Regions from separate parts of the Pseudomonas sp. CYM-20-01 genome, predicted to be linked through region 1. Evidence: predicted binding sites of a transcription regulator. Region 1 holds the regulator's gene; each other region holds the start of a gene.
What was found. Region 1 encodes sigma-54, which starts transcription at its own class of promoters, with help from an activator protein. Its sites were predicted from a motif close to ANTGGCATNNANNTTGCTNT; they were not measured.

Region 1 (3,095 bases):
AGATCACCTATGACACCGTGAAACAGATCGCTAATGCCGGTCGTGCCAATGGCAACAAGGTCACCGCGCCTCGTCCACGCATCGACATGGTTATCCAGCCGAAGAAGAAGGCCGAGTAATGGCAACCCTGAAAGCCCAGCATCTGGCCAAGGCCTATAAAAGCCGTCAGGTCGTGCGCGACGTCAGCCTGTCGATCGACAGCGGCCAGATCGTCGGCTTGCTCGGCCCCAACGGCGCCGGCAAGACCACTTGCTTCTACATGATCGTCGGTCTGGTCCAGGCGGATCAGGGCCGTGTCCTGATCGATGACCTGGACGTGAGTCACCAGCCAATGCACGGCCGCGCACGGGCCGGTATCGGCTATCTCCCGCAGGAAGCGTCGATCTTCCGCAAACTGTCGGTGTCGGACAACATCATGGCGATCCTCGAGACCCGCAAGGAACTCGACCGTGACGGCCGTCGCAAGGAGCTGGAAAGCCTGTTGCAGGAGTTCCATATCAACCATATCCGCGACAACCTCGGCATGAGCCTGTCCGGTGGTGAGCGTCGTCGCGTGGAAATCGCCCGCGCACTGGCCACTGCCCCCAAGTTCATCCTGCTGGACGAGCCGTTTGCCGGCGTCGACCCGATTTCGGTCGGCGACATCAAGCAGATCATCCATCACCTCAAGGCCAAGGGCATTGGCGTGCTCATCACCGACCACAACGTCCGTGAGACGCTCGATATCTGCGAAACCGCCTATATCGTCAATGACGGCCAACTGATTGCCGAAGGTGATTCCGCTACCATCCTGGCCAATGAACTGGTCAAGGAAGTGTACCTGGGTCACGAGTTCCGCCTGTAAACACCGTGGTGTCACGGCGTTCGCCAAGGTGCGCGGGAGTCAATGAAAACCTCCGGATTTTTATTGTTACCGCGCTCTAGGCAAAGCACCCGACATCAGGCATATAATTTGCTTATGTTTGGCGCTCACGCGCCCTGTCGTGGATGGCGCATTGCGCCGGCGAATAAGGTGTTAAGCCCCTGCCATGAAACCATCGCTAGTCCTGAGAATGGGCCAGCAGCTGACGATGACACCGCAGCTGCAACAGGCCATCCGCCTGCTCCAATTGTCGACCCTGGACCTGCAACAGGAAATCCAGGAGGCCCTGGAGTCCAATCCGATGCTCGAACGCCAGGAAGAAGGCGACGACTTCGATAATGCAGACCCGCTGGCCGATAACATCGAGCAAAAACCCAATTCCGACGTGCAGGAACCCTCCTACCAGGAAACCGCCCCCACGGTGGACAACCTTGAGGAAGGCGAATGGAACGAACGCATTCCCAACGAGCTTCCGGTCGACACCGCCTGGGAAGATGTCTACCAGACCAGCGCCAGCAGCCTGCCCAGCAATGACGATGACGAGTGGGACTTCACCACCCGCACCTCCGCCGGCGAGAGCCTGCAGAGCCATCTGCTGTGGCAACTGAACCTGGCACCGATGTCGGATACCGATCGCCTGATCGCCGTAACCCTGATCGACTGCATCAACAATCAGGGTTATCTAGACGAGACGCTTGAAGAAATTCTTGAAGCCTTCGACCCCGAACTGGATATCGAACTGGACGAGATCGAAGCCGTCCTGCACCGCATCCAGCAGTTCGAGCCATCCGGTATCGGCGCGCGCACCCTCAGCGAATGCCTGCTGCTGCAACTGCGCCAGTTGCCGGCCAAGACCCCATGGCTCGCCGAGGCCCAGCGCCTGGTCACCGACTACATCGACCTGCTGGGCAGCCGCGACTACAGCCAGTTGATGCGCCGCATGAAGCTCAAGGAAGACGACCTGCGCCAGGTCATCGAGCTGGTACAGAGCCTTAACCCGCGCCCCGGCTCGCAAATCGAGTCCAGCGAAGCCGAATACGTCGTCCCCGACGTGATCGTGCGCAAGGACAACGAGCGGTGGCTGGTGGAGCTGAACCAGGAGTCGGTGCCACGCCTGCGGGTCAACCCGCAATACGCCGGTTTCGTCCGCCGCGCCGACACCAGCGCCGATAACACCTTCATGCGCAACCAGTTGCAGGAAGCCCGCTGGTTCATCAAGAGCCTGCAAAGCCGCAACGAAACCCTGATGAAAGTCGCCACCCAGATCGTCGAGCACCAGCGCGGCTTCCTGGAATACGGCGACGAGGCGATGAAGCCGCTGGTACTGCATGACATCGCCGAAGCGGTGGGCATGCATGAGTCGACCATTTCACGCGTGACCACGCAGAAATTCATGCATACCCCACGGGGTATTTATGAACTGAAATACTTTTTCTCCAGCCACGTCAGCACCTCCGAAGGCGGCGAATGCTCGTCAACGGCGATCCGCGCGATCATCAAAAAACTGGTTGCGGCGGAAAATCAGAAAAAGCCATTGAGTGACAGTAAGATCGCTGGTTTACTGGAGGCACAAGGCATTCAGGTCGCCCGTCGAACCGTCGCCAAGTACCGCGAGTCCCTTGGGATCGCGCCTTCCAGCGAGCGTAAGCGTTTGATGTGACGGGCGGGCCACAGCGTTCCAGTGGCAGGCGCCTTTGCCTGCCGCTTTATGCACTGGCAACGAAGGAGAAGCTGTATGCAAGTCAACATCAGTGGACACCAACTGGAAGTGACCAAGCCCCTGCGTGAGTACACCGAAAGCAAGTTGAACAAGCTTGCAGGGCATTTTGACAAGATCACCAACGTGCAGGTCATCATGGAGGTCGATAAGCTCAAGCAGAAAATCGAGGCCACCCTGCACGTACCGAATGCCAAGCTCGTCGCCAATGCGGAACATGAAGACATGTACGCGGCGATCGACTCGCTCTACGACAAGCTGGACCGCCAACTCATAAAGCATAAGGAAAAGAATCTGCACCTGATGCAAGGTACAGGTCGTTAACTCTCCCCCCATGATCCGACTTGAAACCATCCTGACCCCCGGCCGTTCCCTCGTGAACGTGCCGGGTGGCAGCAAGAAGAAAGCCCTCGAACAAATTGCCAACCTGATCGCACGCGAAGTGCCGGATCTGGAGATGCAAGATGTCTTCGATGCGCTGATTGCCCGTGAAAAACTCGGTTCCACCGGTTTTGG
Region 2 (3,095 bases), 640 kb from region 1:
GCTGGATTTATCCGAGGACTTGGGCGGCAAGCACCGTGACACCACCTTGGCCATTCACCAACTGAGTGCGTTGGGCACGCAGATGGTCGGCCAGATGCTCGACCGCCATGCCCCGACCCGCTAAATCCCAGGCAAAAAAAAGACCTCCCGAGGGAGGTCTTTTTTCGTCACGCCGCTCTTAAGGACGCAGCGCTACCGGATCAGCAGCTGTAGTACAGCTCGTATTCCAGTGGGTGTACGAAGGTACGCACCTTGATTTCTTCTTCGCTTTTCAGGCCGATGTAAGCGTCGATGAAGTCGTCGCTGAACACGCCGCCTTTGGTCAGGAACGCACGGCCCTTGTCCAGTTCTTCCAGGGCTTCTTTCAGGCTGCCGCACACTTGTGGGATCTCTTTGGCCTCTTCAGGCGGCAGGTCGTACAAGTTTTTGTCGGCGGCGTCGCCTGGGTGGATCTTGTTCTGGATACCATCCAGGCCGGCCATGACCAAGGCAGCGAAGGCCAGGTATGGGTTGGCTGCTGGGTCCGGGAAGCGGGCTTCGATACGGCGAGCACGCGGGCTGGACACGTAAGGAATACGGATCGAGGCGGAACGGTTGCGAGCCGAGTAGGCCAGCATTACCGGTGCTTCGAAACCTGGGACCAGACGCTTGTAGGAGTTGGTCGACGGGTTGGTGAAGCCGTTCAGGGCCTTACCGTGCTTGATGATGCCGCCGATGAAGTACAGGGCGGTGTCGGACAGGCCGGCATAACCTTCGCCAGCGAAGGTGTTCTTGCCATCTTTGGCGATGGACAGGTGAACGTGCATACCCGAACCGTTATCGCCGTACAGAGGCTTAGGCATGAAGGTAGCGGTACGGCCGTAAGCCACGGCAGTGTTGTGTACGCAGTACTTCAGGGTTTGTACTTCGTCAGCCTTGGCAACCAGGGTGTTGAACTTCACACCGATTTCGTTCTGACCGGCAGTGGCCACTTCGTGGTGGTGCACTTCGATGACCAAGCCCATGTCTTCCATGGCGTTGCACATGGAAGTACGGATTTCGTGGTCGTGGTCGAACGGCGGAACCGGGAAGTAGCCACCTTTGATACCTGGACGGTGGCCATGGTTGCCGCCTTCCACGTCCTGGTCGGACATCCAGGAGCCTTGTTCGGAGTAGATCTTGAACATGGAACCGGAGATGTCGGACTTGAACTTCACTTGGTCGAAGATGAAGAATTCTGGCTCTGGGCCCACGAATACGGTGTCACCGATACCGGTGGACTTCAGGTATTCCTCGGCACGCTTGGCGATCGCACGTGGGTCGCGGTCGTAGCCTTGCATGGTCGAAGGCTCGATCACGTCGCACACCAGGATCAGGGTGGCTTCTTCGGTGAACGGGTCGAGCACGGCAGTGCTGTCGTCCGGCATCAGGATCATGTCGGAGGCTTCGATGCCTTTCCAGCCGGCGATGGAGGAACCGTCGAACATTTTGCCTTCTTCGAAGAAAGCTTCATCCAGCGCGTCGCGAGCCGGCATGGTCACGTGGTGCTGAGTGCCTTTGGTGTCCGTGAAGCGCAGATCAATCCATTTAACGTCATGATCTTTGATGAGTTGAACCGACTTCGACATAGTGTCCTCCGGGTGGCTTCGGGCTGGGGTAGTGGAGTTAGCCCTTAGAATGTGGGTGATGCCGGCGCGGATACTCCGCCATGGCAACCTGCCTCACAAGAGAGCAAATTGCATGCCAGTGCGCCAACATGGGTTTTCTGCTCCAAAAACGCCCCTATAAAGGTGCATTGCGACAAAAGCCCAAAAATAGCGCACCGCAATGTAGCGCAAGGATGCGTAAATGCACCTCTTTAGTGCGTTGCGCTTGCGATGCATATTAACTGGTTAAACCTTGAGCGATTTCCGCTATAATCCGCGCCCCCCTTTTTCAGCAGGCCCGGCGCGCGCTGTTTCCATGAAATTAATCGTTAAAGTCTTCCCCGAGATCACCATCAAAAGCCGACCGGTACGGACGCGTTTCATCCGTCAGTTGGCCAAGAACATCCGTGCCGTGCTCCGTGACTTGGACCCGGCTGTGGTGGTGAACGGTGTGTGGGACAACCTCGAGCTGGAAACCCGTGTCACCGAGCCCAAAGCCTTGAAGGACATGACCGAGCGCCTGAGTTGCATGCCGGGCATCGCGCATTTCCTGCAGGTCGATGAGTACCCGTTGGGCGACTTCGACGACATCACCGAGAAGTGCAAACAGCACTATGGCAGTGAGCTTGAAGGCAAGATCTTTTCGGTGCGCTGCAAGCGTGCCGGCAAGCACAGCTTCAGCTCCATGGATGTCGAGAAATACGTCGGCAGCAAGCTGCGTCGCGAGTGCGGCGCCGCCGGAATTTCCCTGAAAGCACCGCAAATTGAAGTGCGCATGGAAATTCGCGACCAACGGTTGTTTGTGATCCACAGCCAGCACAACAGCATCGGCGGTTACCCGCTGGGCGCCCTGGAACAGACCCTGGTACTGATGTCCGGCGGTTTCGATTCCACGGTGGCGGCCTACCAGATCATGCGTCGCGGCCTGATGAGCCACTTCTGCTTCTTTAACCTGGGCGGGCGTGCACACGAATTGGGCGTGATGGAAGTTGCGCACTTTATCTGGAAGAAGTACGGCAGCTCCCAGCGCGTGCTATTTGTGAGCGTACCGTTCGAGGAAGTGCTGGGCGAAATTCTCGGCAAAGTCGATAACGGTCATATGGGCGTGGTATTGAAGCGTATGATGTTGCGCGCTGCCTCGCGGATCGCCGACCAGTTGCAGATCGACGCGCTGGTCACCGGTGAAGCGATCTCCCAGGTATCGAGCCAGACGCTGCCGAACCTGTCGATCATCGATTGCGTTACCGAGAAGCTGGTACTGCGCCCACTGATCGCCAGCCACAAGCAGGACATCATCGACCTGGCAGAAGAAATCGGCACCGCCGACTTTGCCAAGCACATGCCTGAGTACTGCGGGGTCATCTCGGTGAACCCCAAGACCCACGCCAAGCGTCACCGCGTGGAGCATGAAGAGAAAGAATTCGACATGGCGATCCTGGAGCGTGCGCTCGAGAACGCCAAGCTGGTCCC
Region 3 (3,095 bases), 2.8 Mb from region 1:
CTGACCCAGATACGCGCGTCATCCAGGCTGCCAAATCCATCCTGCGGCCACTGCGGGCAGTACTTCAGCGTTCTAAACAGCGACTCCGAGTAAGGATTATCGTTGCTTACCCGGGGTCTTCCTCTCGATGGCGTGATACCCAGGTCGTACATCTTGGTCAGTAACGTCACCGATTTCATCGGTGCGCCATTGTCCGAGTGAAGCACCAGCGGCTGACGCCAGCACTTCTCTCTAGTGACACTTCGTTGCAGTAGGACAGCGGCTTTTTCACCGTTTTCTGCTTCGTAAACTTCCCAGCCCACAGCCTTTCGGCTGTAGATATCTTCGATCAAATACAGGTAGTAAAACTTCCCACGAACTGGCGACGGCAGGTACGTGATATCCCAAGACCACACCTGATTGGCGGCTGTCGCCGCGTAGGTGGTGGGTGCTTCATGGCGATGCGGGCGTTTGGCGCGGGAACGATGCTGCTGCTGATCTGCCGCACGCAGCACTCGGTAAAAGGTTGCCTCCGATGCCATGTAACGTCCCTCGTCAGCGAGCCGTGGCACGATCTGGCTCGGTGGCAGATGTGCGTAGGCCTTGCTGTTGCACAAGGCCAGGATGGCTTGGCGCTCAACATCAGTCAGAGCATTATTCGGCACTGGCCTCACCGTCGTGGTGCGCCCATCTGCCAACAACGCTTCGGGCAGGATCCAGCGTTGTAGCGTGCGTAGCGAAATACCGACTTCTAGACACGCAGGCGCCCTGCGGGCGCCCGCAGTGATGGCTTCGGTGAGCCAGTCGACGAGAAGATGCCGTTCTGGCAACAAGGTCAATTGTCCTCGTCGTCGCTCCCCCAGTAGGCATTGAGCTTTTTCGCAGCACCAGCAATGCGACTGTTTCAGCCAGCGCTGCATCCTTTCGGCGCAGCTCACGCTCCAGCTCCCGAATCCGGTTCTTATCCTCCTTGGTCTCACCAGCGATTCCTTTTTTCAGCGCTGAGTGATTAGTGCTGTTGGCAATGAAAGCTTTGCGCCAGCCGTCAATTTGCTCAGGGAAAATACCGTTGCGACGGCAATACTCACTCAGCTCCAGCTCCGACAAAGCTGATGATTCGATGACTGCCATGAGCTTGGATTCGGCAGACCAACTTTCAGGCGACTGCTTGTTTTCGGACAACTGAGAACCTCTGGCAGCAGCTTGCTTACGCCAATAATGAAGAGACATGTCGCTACAACCTTCACGGCGCGCGACCTCCGACGCTGACAGGCTCAGGGGCGGAAGCATCATTTTCAACAGCGCAGCTTTGCGTTCTTCTGAATAGAAAGGCATGACCTTACTCTTGCCGCCCCCGGAATACTTTTAAAAAGCGGAGGACACGACAACTACCCTGACACCGGGGGGTGGTTTGCTCTGGCTCTGGCTCTGGCTCTGGCTCTGGCTCTGGCTCTGGCTCTGGCTTTTGATCTGCTTTTGATTTTGATCTTAGGCGCCCCGTCAAACACGCTGGCCGGAATTCGGCAGGGATTTGGGGGGTAAACCGGCAGGGATGCCGGTTTAGCCGCCCCGCGCCATGGATGGCGCGTGGCGGCGGCCCCCCAAATCACTGTCGGATTACGGGCACACCGAGCCTGGGCGAGGTGCCGAGTGTTGGGGCAAGAGCGTTTTGCTTACTTTTGCGCTTTTCAAAAGTGAGCCGCCGTAAGGGCGGAACCATAAGCCGCCGTTGCCCAAATAATGGATATACACACAAAACCCAAAACCTGGCCCAACTCTTGCTCTACCTCCAGTTGCTGCATCCCCGACCCCCATGCAGTGGAGACCTTTACCTATGCCAGTCGCCCCCAATTCGCTCCTTCAGGCTGCCCCCGCGGCCAAGCCTCAAGCGCCCTCTGCCAACCCACCGGCAGCGGCTGCGGACCCACGGGACAAGGGCCCTGGCTTCGCTCAAGTGTTTGCCAACCAGGCGTCCAAACCTTCGGTCAAGACCGACGACAGCTCGGCCAAACCCACCGCAGGCAAGTCGTCCGATGCCAGCGCCAAGCCTGCAGCGGGCAATGACAAGCCTGCCGCCAGCACGCCAGCCGTTGCCGATAGCGGCAATACCTTGCCTGCCACGCCGCCGGCCAAAACCGACGACAGCGCCAGCAAGGATGATGACGCGCCAGCCGACCCGACCCTGGTGCAGCAGCCTCCGGCCGACCCGGTGGTCGACCCGGCATTGATTGCCACCGTCACCCCGGTAGCCGTGCCGGTGCCGGTTGAAACACCCGCGCCCGTTACCACCGCCAAGGATGACAAAACCCAGCCAGTGGTCGCGGCGCCGGTCGCCGCGACCGAGGAGGCCAAGCCCGCGTTCGATCCGGAGGCTGATCCCCTGGATGCCATGCCAGCCGTACGCCTGGCGATGGAGCAGGGCGGTCATGTATCGGCCAGCAGCCAGGCGCAGGCAAAAAGCGCTCCGGCACCGACTCAGGATCAACCCACCGCCGCACAGAATTTCGCCGCCGGCCTGGCCAATATGGTCGATCAGCAAGCCACCAAGGACAGCACCGACCAGGGCGGCGACAAGGCTTTCAGCGGGTTGATCGAAGACGGTCTCAAGGACCTGAAGAACGCCAGCAGCGACACCCGTGTCGATGACTTCGCCAACCGCCTGGCCGCATTGACCCAGGCGGCCACGCCGAAAACCGCCAACGCCTTGCCACCGGTGACCAATGCACCATTGGCCATGCACCAGAGCGGCTGGACCGACGAAATCGTCAACCGGGTGATGTACCTGTCCAGCGCCAACCTCAAGTCGGCGGAGATCCAGTTGCAACCCGCTGAGCTCGGCCGCCTGGATATCAAGGTCAACATGACCGCCGACCAACAGGCCCAGGTCAACTTCATGAGTGCCCACCCGGTAGTGCGTGAAGCGTTGGAAAGCCAGTCCGGGCGCTTGCGGGAGATGTTTGCCCAGCAGGGCATGGGCCAGGTGGACGTGAACGTGTCGGACCAGTCCCGTGGGCAGGAGCAACAACAGCAGCAGGCCCAGACCCGTGGTGTGAGCGGTAGCGGCGGGCGCGGTGGTGACAATGGCGACAGCGGCAACCACCTTGATGTGGCTGAAG

Region 2: the regulator sigma-54 is predicted to act here: its motif matches at 1,708-1,727, upstream of glnA (type I glutamate--ammonia ligase).
Region 3: the regulator sigma-54 is predicted to act here: its motif matches at 1,745-1,764, upstream of M2497_RS22895 (flagellar hook-length control protein FliK).

The regions. Positions count from the first base shown of each region.
Region 1 covers NZ_AP025169.1:1,224,848-1,227,942, reverse strand. The annotation lists gene lptA (lipopolysaccharide transport periplasmic protein LptA) at 1-119, shown strand, start outside; gene lptB (LPS export ABC transporter ATP-binding protein) at 119-844, shown strand; gene M2497_RS05385 (RNA polymerase factor sigma-54) at 1,029-2,522, shown strand; gene raiA (ribosome-associated translation inhibitor RaiA) at 2,598-2,903, shown strand; gene ptsN (PTS IIA-like nitrogen regulatory protein PtsN) at 2,914-3,095, shown strand, end outside.
Region 2 covers NZ_AP025169.1:584,625-587,719, forward strand. The annotation lists gene M2497_RS02625 (DUF6124 family protein) at 1-124, shown strand, start outside; gene glnA (type I glutamate--ammonia ligase) at 201-1,607, opposite strand; gene thiI (tRNA uracil 4-sulfurtransferase ThiI) at 1,942-3,095, shown strand, end outside.
Region 3 covers NZ_AP025169.1:5,067,528-5,070,622, reverse strand. The annotation lists one part of gene M2497_RS22900 (IS3 family transposase) at 1-855, opposite strand, end outside; one part of gene M2497_RS22900 (IS3 family transposase) at 854-1,314, opposite strand; gene M2497_RS22895 (flagellar hook-length control protein FliK) at 1,814-3,095, shown strand, end outside.